DNA from 3 places in the Streptomyces sp. NPDC087845 genome. Region 3 is predicted to be linked to each of the others. Evidence: riboswitches for the same ligand, from Rfam matches in the RefSeq annotation. Region 3 holds a riboswitch; each other region holds the start of a gene.

What was found. Region 3 has a riboswitch for cyclic di-AMP ahead of ACIOMQ_RS29675 (M23 family metallopeptidase). Riboswitches for the same ligand answer to the same signal wherever they lie in the genome.
Region 1: linked by a shared signal. The riboswitch ahead of ACIOMQ_RS37275 (peptidoglycan DD-metalloendopeptidase family protein) and the one ahead of ACIOMQ_RS29675 (M23 family metallopeptidase) in region 3 are both predicted to bind cyclic di-AMP.
Region 2: linked by a shared signal. The riboswitch ahead of ACIOMQ_RS21900 (LysM peptidoglycan-binding domain-containing protein) and the one ahead of ACIOMQ_RS29675 (M23 family metallopeptidase) in region 3 are both predicted to bind cyclic di-AMP.

What each region holds. Positions count from the first base shown of each region.
Region 1 covers NZ_JBIUVC010000024.1:85,645-88,890, forward strand. Annotated here, with positions in the region: gene ACIOMQ_RS37270 (SGNH/GDSL hydrolase family protein) at 1-458, opposite strand, end outside; gene ACIOMQ_RS37275 (peptidoglycan DD-metalloendopeptidase family protein) at 648-1,604, opposite strand; cyclic di-AMP (ydaO/yuaA leader) riboswitch at 1,610-1,764, opposite strand; gene ACIOMQ_RS37280 (alpha-galactosidase) at 2,058-3,246, opposite strand, start outside.
Region 2 covers NZ_JBIUVC010000008.1:216,937-220,182, reverse strand. Annotated here, with positions in the region: gene ACIOMQ_RS21905 (ATP-binding cassette domain-containing protein) at 1-557, opposite strand, end outside; cyclic di-AMP (ydaO/yuaA leader) riboswitch at 1,256-1,442, shown strand; gene ACIOMQ_RS21900 (LysM peptidoglycan-binding domain-containing protein) at 1,447-2,232, shown strand; gene ACIOMQ_RS21895 (DUF2461 family protein) at 2,471-3,118, opposite strand; gene ACIOMQ_RS21890 (hypothetical protein) at 3,168-3,246, opposite strand, start outside.
Region 3 covers NZ_JBIUVC010000013.1:144,243-147,488, forward strand. Annotated here, with positions in the region: gene ACIOMQ_RS29670 (pitrilysin family protein) at 1-1,026, shown strand, start outside; cyclic di-AMP (ydaO/yuaA leader) riboswitch at 1,383-1,549, shown strand; gene ACIOMQ_RS29675 (M23 family metallopeptidase) at 1,563-2,375, shown strand; gene ACIOMQ_RS29680 (GntR family transcriptional regulator) at 2,642-3,246, shown strand, end outside.

The sequences.
Region 1 (3,246 bases), on a different contig from region 3:
ATGCCACGGGTGTCGAAGCCGGTGGTGACCATGACGGTGCCGACCGATTCGGTCAGCTCGGCGACCGCGCGCTCGAAGCGCTCGGCCACGTCGTCGGGGTCGGTGCCGGGCCTGATGATGTCGTTGCCGCCCGCGCAGAAGCTCACCAGGTCGGGTGCGAGCTCCTTGGCGCGCGGCACCTGCTCCTCGACGATCTGGTCGAGGAGGCGTCCGCGTACGGCGAGATTGGCATATCTGAAATTCGCGTGTACGGAAGCCTCGGTGCTCGATTCCGCATCGGGGTCAGGGAGCTGGTCCGCGAGAAGTACCGCGAATCGGTCCGCCCAGCCGACGAAGGCCCCGTCCGGACCGGGGTCGCCCACCCCTTCGGTGAAACTGTCGCCAATCGCTGCGTACGACCCGATGACACCATGTCGGTTGATGACGCCACGTTGATTTTTTCTCGAATCGTCTGCCACAAACGCCTATCCTGCACTGCCGAATGTGACCTACGCGACCGTAATAAGGGGTTGACGGGTGGTGAGATAGACCACCCGGTCAGATCTTGGTAAAGGGGGAATAAGCAGAAGGGGCGGTGCGCCGCCGCGCACCGCCCCTTCCGTGTTGCTCAGGTCATGCCGTGTTGCTCAGCCGCCCGTCCGTCCGGCTCAGACGTAGACGCCGTGCGAAGCCAGGAAGGCGATCGGGTTGATGTCCGAGCCGTACCCGGGGCCGGTGCGGACCTCGAAGTGCAGGTGCGGTCCGGTGGCGTTGCCGGTCGAGCCGGAGAGGCCGATCTGCTGACCGGTGCTCACGGACTGGCCCGCCGAGACGGAGAGCGAGGACAGGTGGCCGTACTGCGAGTAGTGGCCGTCGGCGTGCTTGATGACGACCTGGTTGCCGTAGGCGCCACCCCAGCCGGCGGTGACGACGGTGCCGGAGGTGATGGCCTTCACGCTGGTGCCGGTGAAGACGGGGAAGTCGATCCCGGTGTGGCTGCCGCTGGACCAGTTGGAGCCGGAGGCACGGTAACCGGTGGTGTGGTTGCCGGGGACCGGGTGCGCGTAGCCGGAGCCGGTGCTCCGACCGGCCGGGGCGGAGGTCTTGGACTCCGTGACCGCCGAGGCCTTGGCCGGGGCGGACTTCGCCGGGGCGGACTTCTCCGCCGCCGACGAGGGAGCCGAGGGGGCCTTCGACGGGAGGGCCGCGCCCGCGCCCGCGCCGGTGGGCGCGGAGTGGTCCGCCGCCTTGCCGCCGAGCGTCAGCTTCATGCCCGGGAAGATCAGGCCGGGGTCGTCGCCGACGACCGCGCGGTTGTCCTGGTACAGCTTCTGCCAGCCGCCCTCGATCTTGTGGTCGGCGGCGATCTTCGACAGCCAGTCGCCGGAGACGACGGAGTACGTCGTGGTGGCGGCCTGCTTCTGCGCGGCCGGCTTGGCCGGGGCGGCGTGCGCGGCGGCGGAGGCCGACTGCGGGGCGGCGGCCGGGGCGGCCTGCTCCGCGGCGTTGGCACCCGTGGCGCCGAACAGCGGCAGTGCGATGACGGCGCCGCCCGCACCTGCGGCAGCGACGCCACGGGCGATGATGGCGGCCTTCGTACGACGGTGCTTACCCGATATGGGCATGACGTGCTTCCTCTCCGGCGCCTACGAGGTGAGCTGTCGGGTTCGGGCTGGAGATGCCCGGCCGCGCCGAGCGCGGCTTCACCCCGAGCCGGCCGGATTCCTCCGGACGGCGGCCTACCTGGTTCCCCCGCTCCTGCCACACGATGAGTGGATGCGAATTCCGGACGGCGGCAGGATTAGGCGGTCCATCCGGATTGACGGTGACCGTAAGCGAGTCGGGACGGCGAGAACAAGCCACTGGTTCCACGCCGGAATCCGATCCAGGAAATCGGCGCAGAATTCCGGTCACACTCCGTGGATTAAGGATCTTGCCTTTCCGCGCCGCGCACGGAATGGCCGACCGCCCCGTCGGTACACACCGTCACGGATATGATTCCGCTCACGAGAGCGCGATCATCTCCCGTACAGGCGGGGCAAGTTTGACCGAATGCACCCATTACGGACATTTCGCACTCATCGTTCGCGTCGGAGCCTCAGCACCCCTGCGTCGAGATCTCCCCGGAGCCCGGTGTGCAGCCCCTGATGGAGCAGTGCCGAGCCGTGGTGCACCGCCCCCGTGTCGCGGCAGGTGTACGTCGCCGCGGGGTCGAGTCCGCGCAGCCGCAGGGCCGGGGGCAGCTCCCCGTACCTCTGCGCCTCCAGCCACGTCAGGACCACGACCTCGTCCCCCTGGACGTACTGGACCGCACTGAGACCGCCGCGCGGGGCGCGCAGCCGGTACAGCGCGCCGTGCTGCACCACCGGCCGGATCTCCTTGTAGAGCTCCACCCAGGCCCGCGCCTCGGCCAGCTCCTCCTCGCTCCACTCGGTGAGGTCCCCGCCGACCCCGAGCACGCCGGCCATCGCGCTCACGAAGCGGAAGCGCAGTGAACTGACCCTGCCGTTGAGCTGGACGTTCGGGCTGTCGGTGACCCACGCGGCCATCACCCGGGCCGGATGGATCTGGCCGAAGCCCTCCTGGATGGCGAGGCGGTCGAGCGGGTCGGTGTTGTCCGAGGTCCACACCTGGTCCGTACGGGACAGAATCCCCAGGTCGACCCGGCCGCCGCCGCCGGAGCAGGACTCGAAGGCGACCGAGGGGTGTGCGGCCCGGAGACGGTCGATCAACGCGTACAGGGCGTCGACATGCTCGATCCAGAGCTTCTGCGGATACTCCTCACCCGGCCAGCCGGCATCGGTGAAGGAGCGATTGAAGTCCCATTTCACGTAGTCGATGGGCGCGCTGGAGAGCAGTGTGTCCAGTTGCTCCCAGAGATATTCCTGCACATCGGTGCGGGCCAGATTGAGCACCAGTTGATTACGGAACTCGGTCCGCGTCCGCCCGGGAAAGTGCTGCACCCAGTCGGGGTGCGCGCGATGGAGATCGCTGTCGGCGTTGACCATTTCCGGCTCGACCCAGATACCGAACTGCATGCCGAGACCGTGCACTTCGTCGGCGAGCGGCTTGAGTCCGCCGGGAAAGCGGTCCGGATTCGGTGTCCAGTCGCCGAGCCCCGCCCGGTCGCTGGTGCGCTGCCCGAACCACGCGTCGTCCACGACGAACAGTTCCACGCCCATCGCGGCGGCGCGCTCGGCGAGGGCGCGCTGCTGGTCCTGCGAGACGTCGAAGCCCGTCGCCTCCCAGGAGTTGTAGAGAACCGGC
Region 2 (3,246 bases), on a different contig from region 3:
AGCCTGCGGCGCGCGAACACATCGAGGTTGTTGGTCGGTTCGTCGAGCAGGAGGACATCAGGCTGTTCCAGCAGCAGTGCGGCCAGGCGCAGCAGTACGGTCTCCCCGCCGGACATCTGGCCCACGGTGCGGTCCAGTTCGAGGTCCCCGAGCCCCAGTGAGCCCAGTGTCGCGAGGGCTTGTTCCTCCACGTCCCAGTCGTCACCGATCGTCTCGAAGTGCTTCTCGTCCACATCCCCGGCCTCGATGGCGCGCAGTGCGTCGCGCCGCTCGGCGATGCCCAGGGCCTGGTCCACCCGCAGCGAGGTGTCGAGGGTGATGTTCTGAGGGAGGTGGGCGAGGCTGCCGCCGACGGTCACCGAGCCCTGGGAGGGGCGAAGCAGGCCGGCCAGCAGGCGCAGCAGTGTGGACTTGCCCGCGCCGTTGTTGCCCACGAGACCGGTGCGGCCGCGGCCGATACCGAGGGAGAGCCCGTCGAAGACGGTCGTGCCGTCCGGCCACTGGAAGGACAGGGCGGAGCAGGTGAGGGAGGCGCTGGGGGCGGTGGGTGTCGCCATGGTGATCCTCGCAGTCGTGAGCGCGGTGAATGGGGGCTTCGAATGCGAGCACCACGCAGCGACCGAAAGGGGAAGGGTGCGGCGGTCCGAGAGATCGAGGGACGGCTCATGCACCGAGGTCGCATCCACGCGGGGTCACGGGCAGGGGAAAACACTGCTACTGCGTGACGGGCGTACGACCGGAGTCGTACGGCGCGATGATCGCGAACCTCAGATGCGCAACGTCCACCTCTATCGGAGACAACAGGACGGTCGAAACGATAGCGAGCCGGAGGGCGGAAGGCAAAGCCTTGTGCCGTGCGGGGGAGTGACACGGGTGGACCGCCGGCCGGCCCTTCGGGGTGCGATCGGCCAGGGGGCGGTGCACCGGAGCGAGAACATGCGAATCACTGGGCAAATGTTCCTGTATGGGCGATTTCGATAGATACGCCCTCTTGGTCAACAAAGGGGGGCTTGGTGCGAATTGCAGCCTTTGATCTATGCCCGAAATGCACCTTTTAGGAACTGCGTGGTGTGAGTCACGTTCAAGGTTCAGGGGGGCTTGGCACGTGCCTCGGTTCCCTTCTGTGCAAGGAAATTTTGCAATGCGGTGTGAGGTGGATTACTGCCCTTTCCGTGATTCGATCTTGCAAATGAATTGTGATCAAAAAATAGGGGCTTGTTCCATTCGGCGTTTCTCGCCTACGGTCACCGTCAATCCGGACGGAACGCCGAATCCTGCCGCCGTCCGAGAAACCGACCCGATCGCGTACGGCAGGAGCGGGGGACCCAGGTAGGCCGCCGAACCGGTATCCGGAACGGCTCGGGGTGAAGCCGCAGTTGCCTGCAGCCAGACATCTCCCGTCTGAACCCGACAGCTCACCTCGTAGGCGACGGAGAGGAATTCGCCATGCCCGCAACGGGTAAGTCCAATCGTCACAAGCACACTTCGCTGACCCGCGGTTTCATCGCCGCGACCACGGGCGGGGCCGCTCTCGTGCTTCCGCTGATCTGCGCGGGCTTCGCCTCGGCCGCGCCGGCCCAGGCGGTCGCCGCCGAAAAGGCCGCGGCGCCGTCCGCCGCCGTCAAGGAAATATCCGTCCGGAAGACCGCGCCCACCGTCTATTCCGTGACCGTGGGCGACACCCTTTCCAAGATCGCGCGGGGGCATTCCGTCAGCGGTGGCTGGCAGAAGCTGTACGAGGACAATCGAGACGTGATCGGCGGCAACCCCGCTCTGATTCGTCCGGGCATGAAGCTGACCATCGGCGCCGAGGCGGAGTCTCGCGTTTCCACCGGCGTATCCGCCGTGAACGGCGCCGCGGTGCCGGCGACGGCCACCACTGCCGCACCGGCCGCCAAGCCCGCCACGTACACGAACAATCTGGACGGCTGGATCAAGAAGTCGCTGGCCGTCATGGCCGAGCGTGGCATCCCCGGCAGCTACGACGGCATCCACCGCAACGTCATGCGTGAATCCTCCGGCAACCCCCGGGCCGTCAACAACTGGGACTCGAACGCCGCCGCCGGAACCCCGTCCAAGGGTCTCCTCCAGATCATCGACCCGACGTTCCGCGCCTACCACGTGCCCGGTACGTCGCTGGACAGCTACGACCCGGTCGCCAACATCACCGCGGCCTGCAACTACGCGGCCGCCAAGTACGGCTCGATCGACAACGTGTTCGGGGCCTACTGACGCGCAACGGCGCGGACGGCGGTTCAGGACCGACGGGTGGCGAGAGGCCGGAACAAGGGCCGCTCGCGAAGGACCGCACCCGCCGGTCAGGGACCGCCTTCCGGCCGTTGTCCCGCATGCGTGGAAAGCCGGAACTCCCGACCCGCGCCCATCCGTCGCCGGCCTGCCGTCCCGAGACGGGCCGTTGGGCATGGAGCCCCGCCCCGCACGCATGCGCAGGCAGTGTGCCGAGGTGGCGCTACGCGGCCCGGCGGGGGCCGGGAACGGTCACATGTCCGGCGAGCCACGAGAGGAGGGGCTCCAGTTCCTCTGCCGCCGCGAGCACGGCACCGGCCAACGCAGGCGTGTGCTGCGCGCAGTCCCCGCCGAGGGGGCGGGCGGCGGAGATCGAGCGGTACCGGAGGCAGTCGGCACGGGGATGCCCGGCGTCATGGCCGCGTGGCACGCGCTTCATCAGGTCGCCGGTGACCGCGTACCCCCGCGCTTCCAGCGCCTCGACGGCGCGCACCAGCCCGGGGCCGCTCTCCTGCGCGGCAACCGCCTTGCGGAACAACGGGATCTGCCCCGGGTCCGGGTAGGTCCAGCCGCCCTTGATCCGGAGCCCGTCGAGGTCGAAGCGCAGGCCGATCTCGACATTGCGCGCGATCCGGATCACCGCCACTTGGTGCTGCCACCACCACGGGTCCTTGCGGAACCCCCAGACGGAGAAGTCCTCGTACGCCCCGTCCGCGTCGGCCACCTCGTTCAACAACGCGATCATGGGTTCACGGACCAGGTGCTCCCGGTCCTTTCGACGTCTCTCGCGCGCCTCCTGCGAAGGAGCCCCCTCCAACTGCAGAAGCAGGTCGAATGCTTGCTCTGTCCAGCCGCTGAACGCTCTGCTCATCCAGGAGACCTTAGGGCAGCAGCCCGGCCATGAGCAGTCCACTCATCGGCTACTCCGGCGGCGGCCTGGGAACCGTGGCAGCCGCTCCTTCCCGGACGGACTTCACCACCGCGTCGTGAAGGCGCCGG
Region 3 (3,246 bases):
GTGGCCGAGGCGCTGCGGGCGCCCGCCTTCGCCGACAGCGAGGTCGAGCGGCTCGTGCGCAACCGGCTCGACGAGATCCCGCACGAGCAGGCCAACCCGGCCCGCCGCGCCGCCAAACAGCTCTCCAAGGAGCTCTTCCCGGCCTCGGCGCGGATGTCGCGCCCGCGCCAGGGCACCGAGGAGACGGTCGAGCGGATCGACTCGGCCGCCGTGCGTGCCTTCTTCGACGCCCATGTCAGGCCGTCCACGGCGACCGTCGTGGTCGTCGGCGACCTCACCGGCATCGACCTGGACACCTTGCTGGCCGACACCCTCGGCGACTGGTCGGGCGACACCGCCGAGCCCCGTCCCGCCCCGCCGATCACCGCGGACGACACCGGCCGGGTGGTGATCGTCGACCGTCCGGGCGCGGTGCAGACGCAACTGCTGATCGGCCGGATCGGCGCCGACCGGCACGACAGCGTGTGGCCGGCCCAGGTGCTCGGCACGTACTGCCTGGGCGGCACGCTCACGTCCCGGCTGGACCGGGTGCTGCGCGAGGAGAAGGGCTACACCTACGGCGTGCGGGCCTTCGCCCAGGTGCTGCGGTCGTCGGCCCCGGACTCCGCCTCGGGGCCGACCGGTGCCGCGATGCTGGCCATCAGCGGATCGGTGGACACGGAGTCCACGGGACCGGCGCTGAAGGACCTGTGGACGGTACTGCGGACCCTGGCGGCCGAAGGGCTGACCGATGAGGAGCGCGAGACGGCCGTGCAGAACCTCGTGGGTGTCGCACCGCTGAAGTTCGAGACGGCGGCCTCCGTCGCAGGCACCCTCGCCGACCAGGTCGAGCAGCACCTCCCGGACGACTACCAGGCGCATCTGTACGCCCGGCTCGCGGAGACGGGCACGGTCGAGGCGACCGCGGCAGTGGTCAGCGCCTTCCCGGGCGACCGGCTGGTCACGGTCCTCGTCGGTGACGCGGCGCAGATCGAGGAGCCGGTCCGGGCACTGGGCATCGGAGAAGTGTCGGTGGTCGCCGGCTGACCGGGCCGGCCCGTTGCGCGTGGCGGTCCGCCGGTGGCGGTCCGCCCGTGCCGCCTCACCGGTCGGACGCCCCGTCCGGCGGAGGACGGACCGGGCGGACCGAGTGTCGGCTGCACCGGTCGGCTCACCAGTCGGCCCACCATCCGGTGTCATGTGTCCACATACCGGGACAAGAGGAAGACTCCTGTGAGCGAGATCTCGCCAGGGTCTTCCTTTTTGTCCGTTCTGGTGGGGAGGTTGCCTGTCTGTCCTGTGGGATGCGCTACAAAACGGCCTGTCCGTTTGGTGAATGAAAGTGACCCCGCTTAGCGTCGGCTGGGCTGTCCGTCACTCGTATGCCGCATCCGCGACGTACCGGGCAGCCATCGCCGAGTCCCCGTCAGGCGCGAGCCTGGGGAGCCGGGGACCCACGCAGTCCCTGGGGTGAATCGGATGTCTGGGCCTCGGTGAGGCCGGGGCGTCCGTAGGAGACCTTCCTGCTCCGAACCCGTCAGCTAACCCGGTAGGCGAGAAGGAAGGAAAGGACCAGCCACTTCATGGCGTTCACCCGTGCCACCGGGAAGCATCGTGCCCCGAGCCGACTGACGCGCAGGAGCGCGAAGATCGCCGGCGTCGCGGCCCTGGCCACCACCGGCGTCGTCGGCGGCATGGCCTCGCCGGCCCTCGCCGCGGACGCGTCCGTCAGTGAGACCGGTCTGAACCAGGTCATCGCCATCGACAGCGCCCTCGCCGGCCAGATCGGCGCCCAGGCCGACGCGCAGCGCCGCCAGGCCGATGCCGCGGCAAAGGCGAAGGCGGAGGCTCAGCGCAAGGCAGAGGCCCAGAAGCGGGCCGAAGCCAAGAAGAAGGCGGAAGCGAAGGCCGAGGCCGACGCGAAGCGCGCGGCCGAAGCGCGCGCCGAGAAGGCGCGCGCCGCCCGGTCCGCCGAGCGCACCCGCCTGGGGGCCTTCCAGCTCCCGGTCGCCGGTTCGTACGTCACCACCGGCTACAAGTCCAGCGGCTCGCTCTGGTCGTCCGGCAGCCACTCGGGCATAGACTTCCACGCCGCGTCCGGCAGCTCCGTCGTCGCCGTCGGTGCCGGTACGGTCGTCGAGGCCGGCTGGGGCGGCGCGTACGGCAACAACATCGTGCTCCGGATGACGGACGGCACGTACACGCAGTACGGCCACCTCTCCTCGATCGGCGTCTCCGTCGGCCAGAGTGTCGGCGCGGGACAGCGGATCGGCCTCTCCGGTTCGACCGGCAACTCCACCGGCCCGCACCTCCACTTCGAGGCCCGGACCACGCCTTCGTACGGCTCCGACATGAACCCCGTCGCATACCTGCGCGCTCATGGCGTCAACGTCTGACCGACGCCCCCGCAGCACCCCTTCGAAGGCCCCGGCGATACGCCGGGGCCTTCGCCGTGCCCGCGGTGCCGCGCCGTGCCCGCCGTGCTCGACCCGCCGTGCCCGGCTCCCGCGCCCGCCCGTGGTTCCTGCCCGTCGAGCCCCCCGTGGCCAAAAGATATTCATGAATTTCCGCCCGGCATCGGAAATGCGGCCGCATTGGAATAGAGTCGCGGAACAGGCGTCGGCCGGCCGCGTTCCGCGGGGATCGAGGCGGAGGTTCGGACATGCACATTCCCGCGCATTCGGTATGCACGGCAATCCGTGACGACATCGTCTCCGGTGTCTTCGAACGCGGCAGCCGGCTCACCGAGGAGTTGCTGGCGCGCCGTTACGGGGTCTCCCGTGTGCCGGTACGGGAGGCGCTGCGCACGCTGGAGTCCGAGGGGTTCGTGGTCACCCGGCGGCATGCGGGCGCCTGTGTCGCCGAGCCGACCGAGCAGGAGGCGGCCGACCTGCTGGAGGTCCGGATGCTGCTGGAGCCGCTGGGTGCCGCGCGCGCCGCGCACCGCCGTACCGAGGCACATCTCAAGGTGCTGCGCGGCCTGGTCAGGCTCGGCCAGGAGCGGGTCAGGCGGGGCGAGGGGGAGGATCTGCGCTCGCTGGGCGGCTGGTTCCACGAGACGTTGGCGCAGGCCTCCGGCAGCCCCGGCCTGATCGCGCTGCTCACCCAGCTCCGGCACAAGATCGCCTGGATGTACGCGGTCGAGCAGCCGGCCCGCCCGGCGGACTGCTGGGCCGAACGCGGAGCCATCGTGGACGCGGTGGCGCGCGGCGACGCGGAACGGGCCAGGGCGATGGCCGCCCAGCACGCCGAACGGGCCGCGGCCGC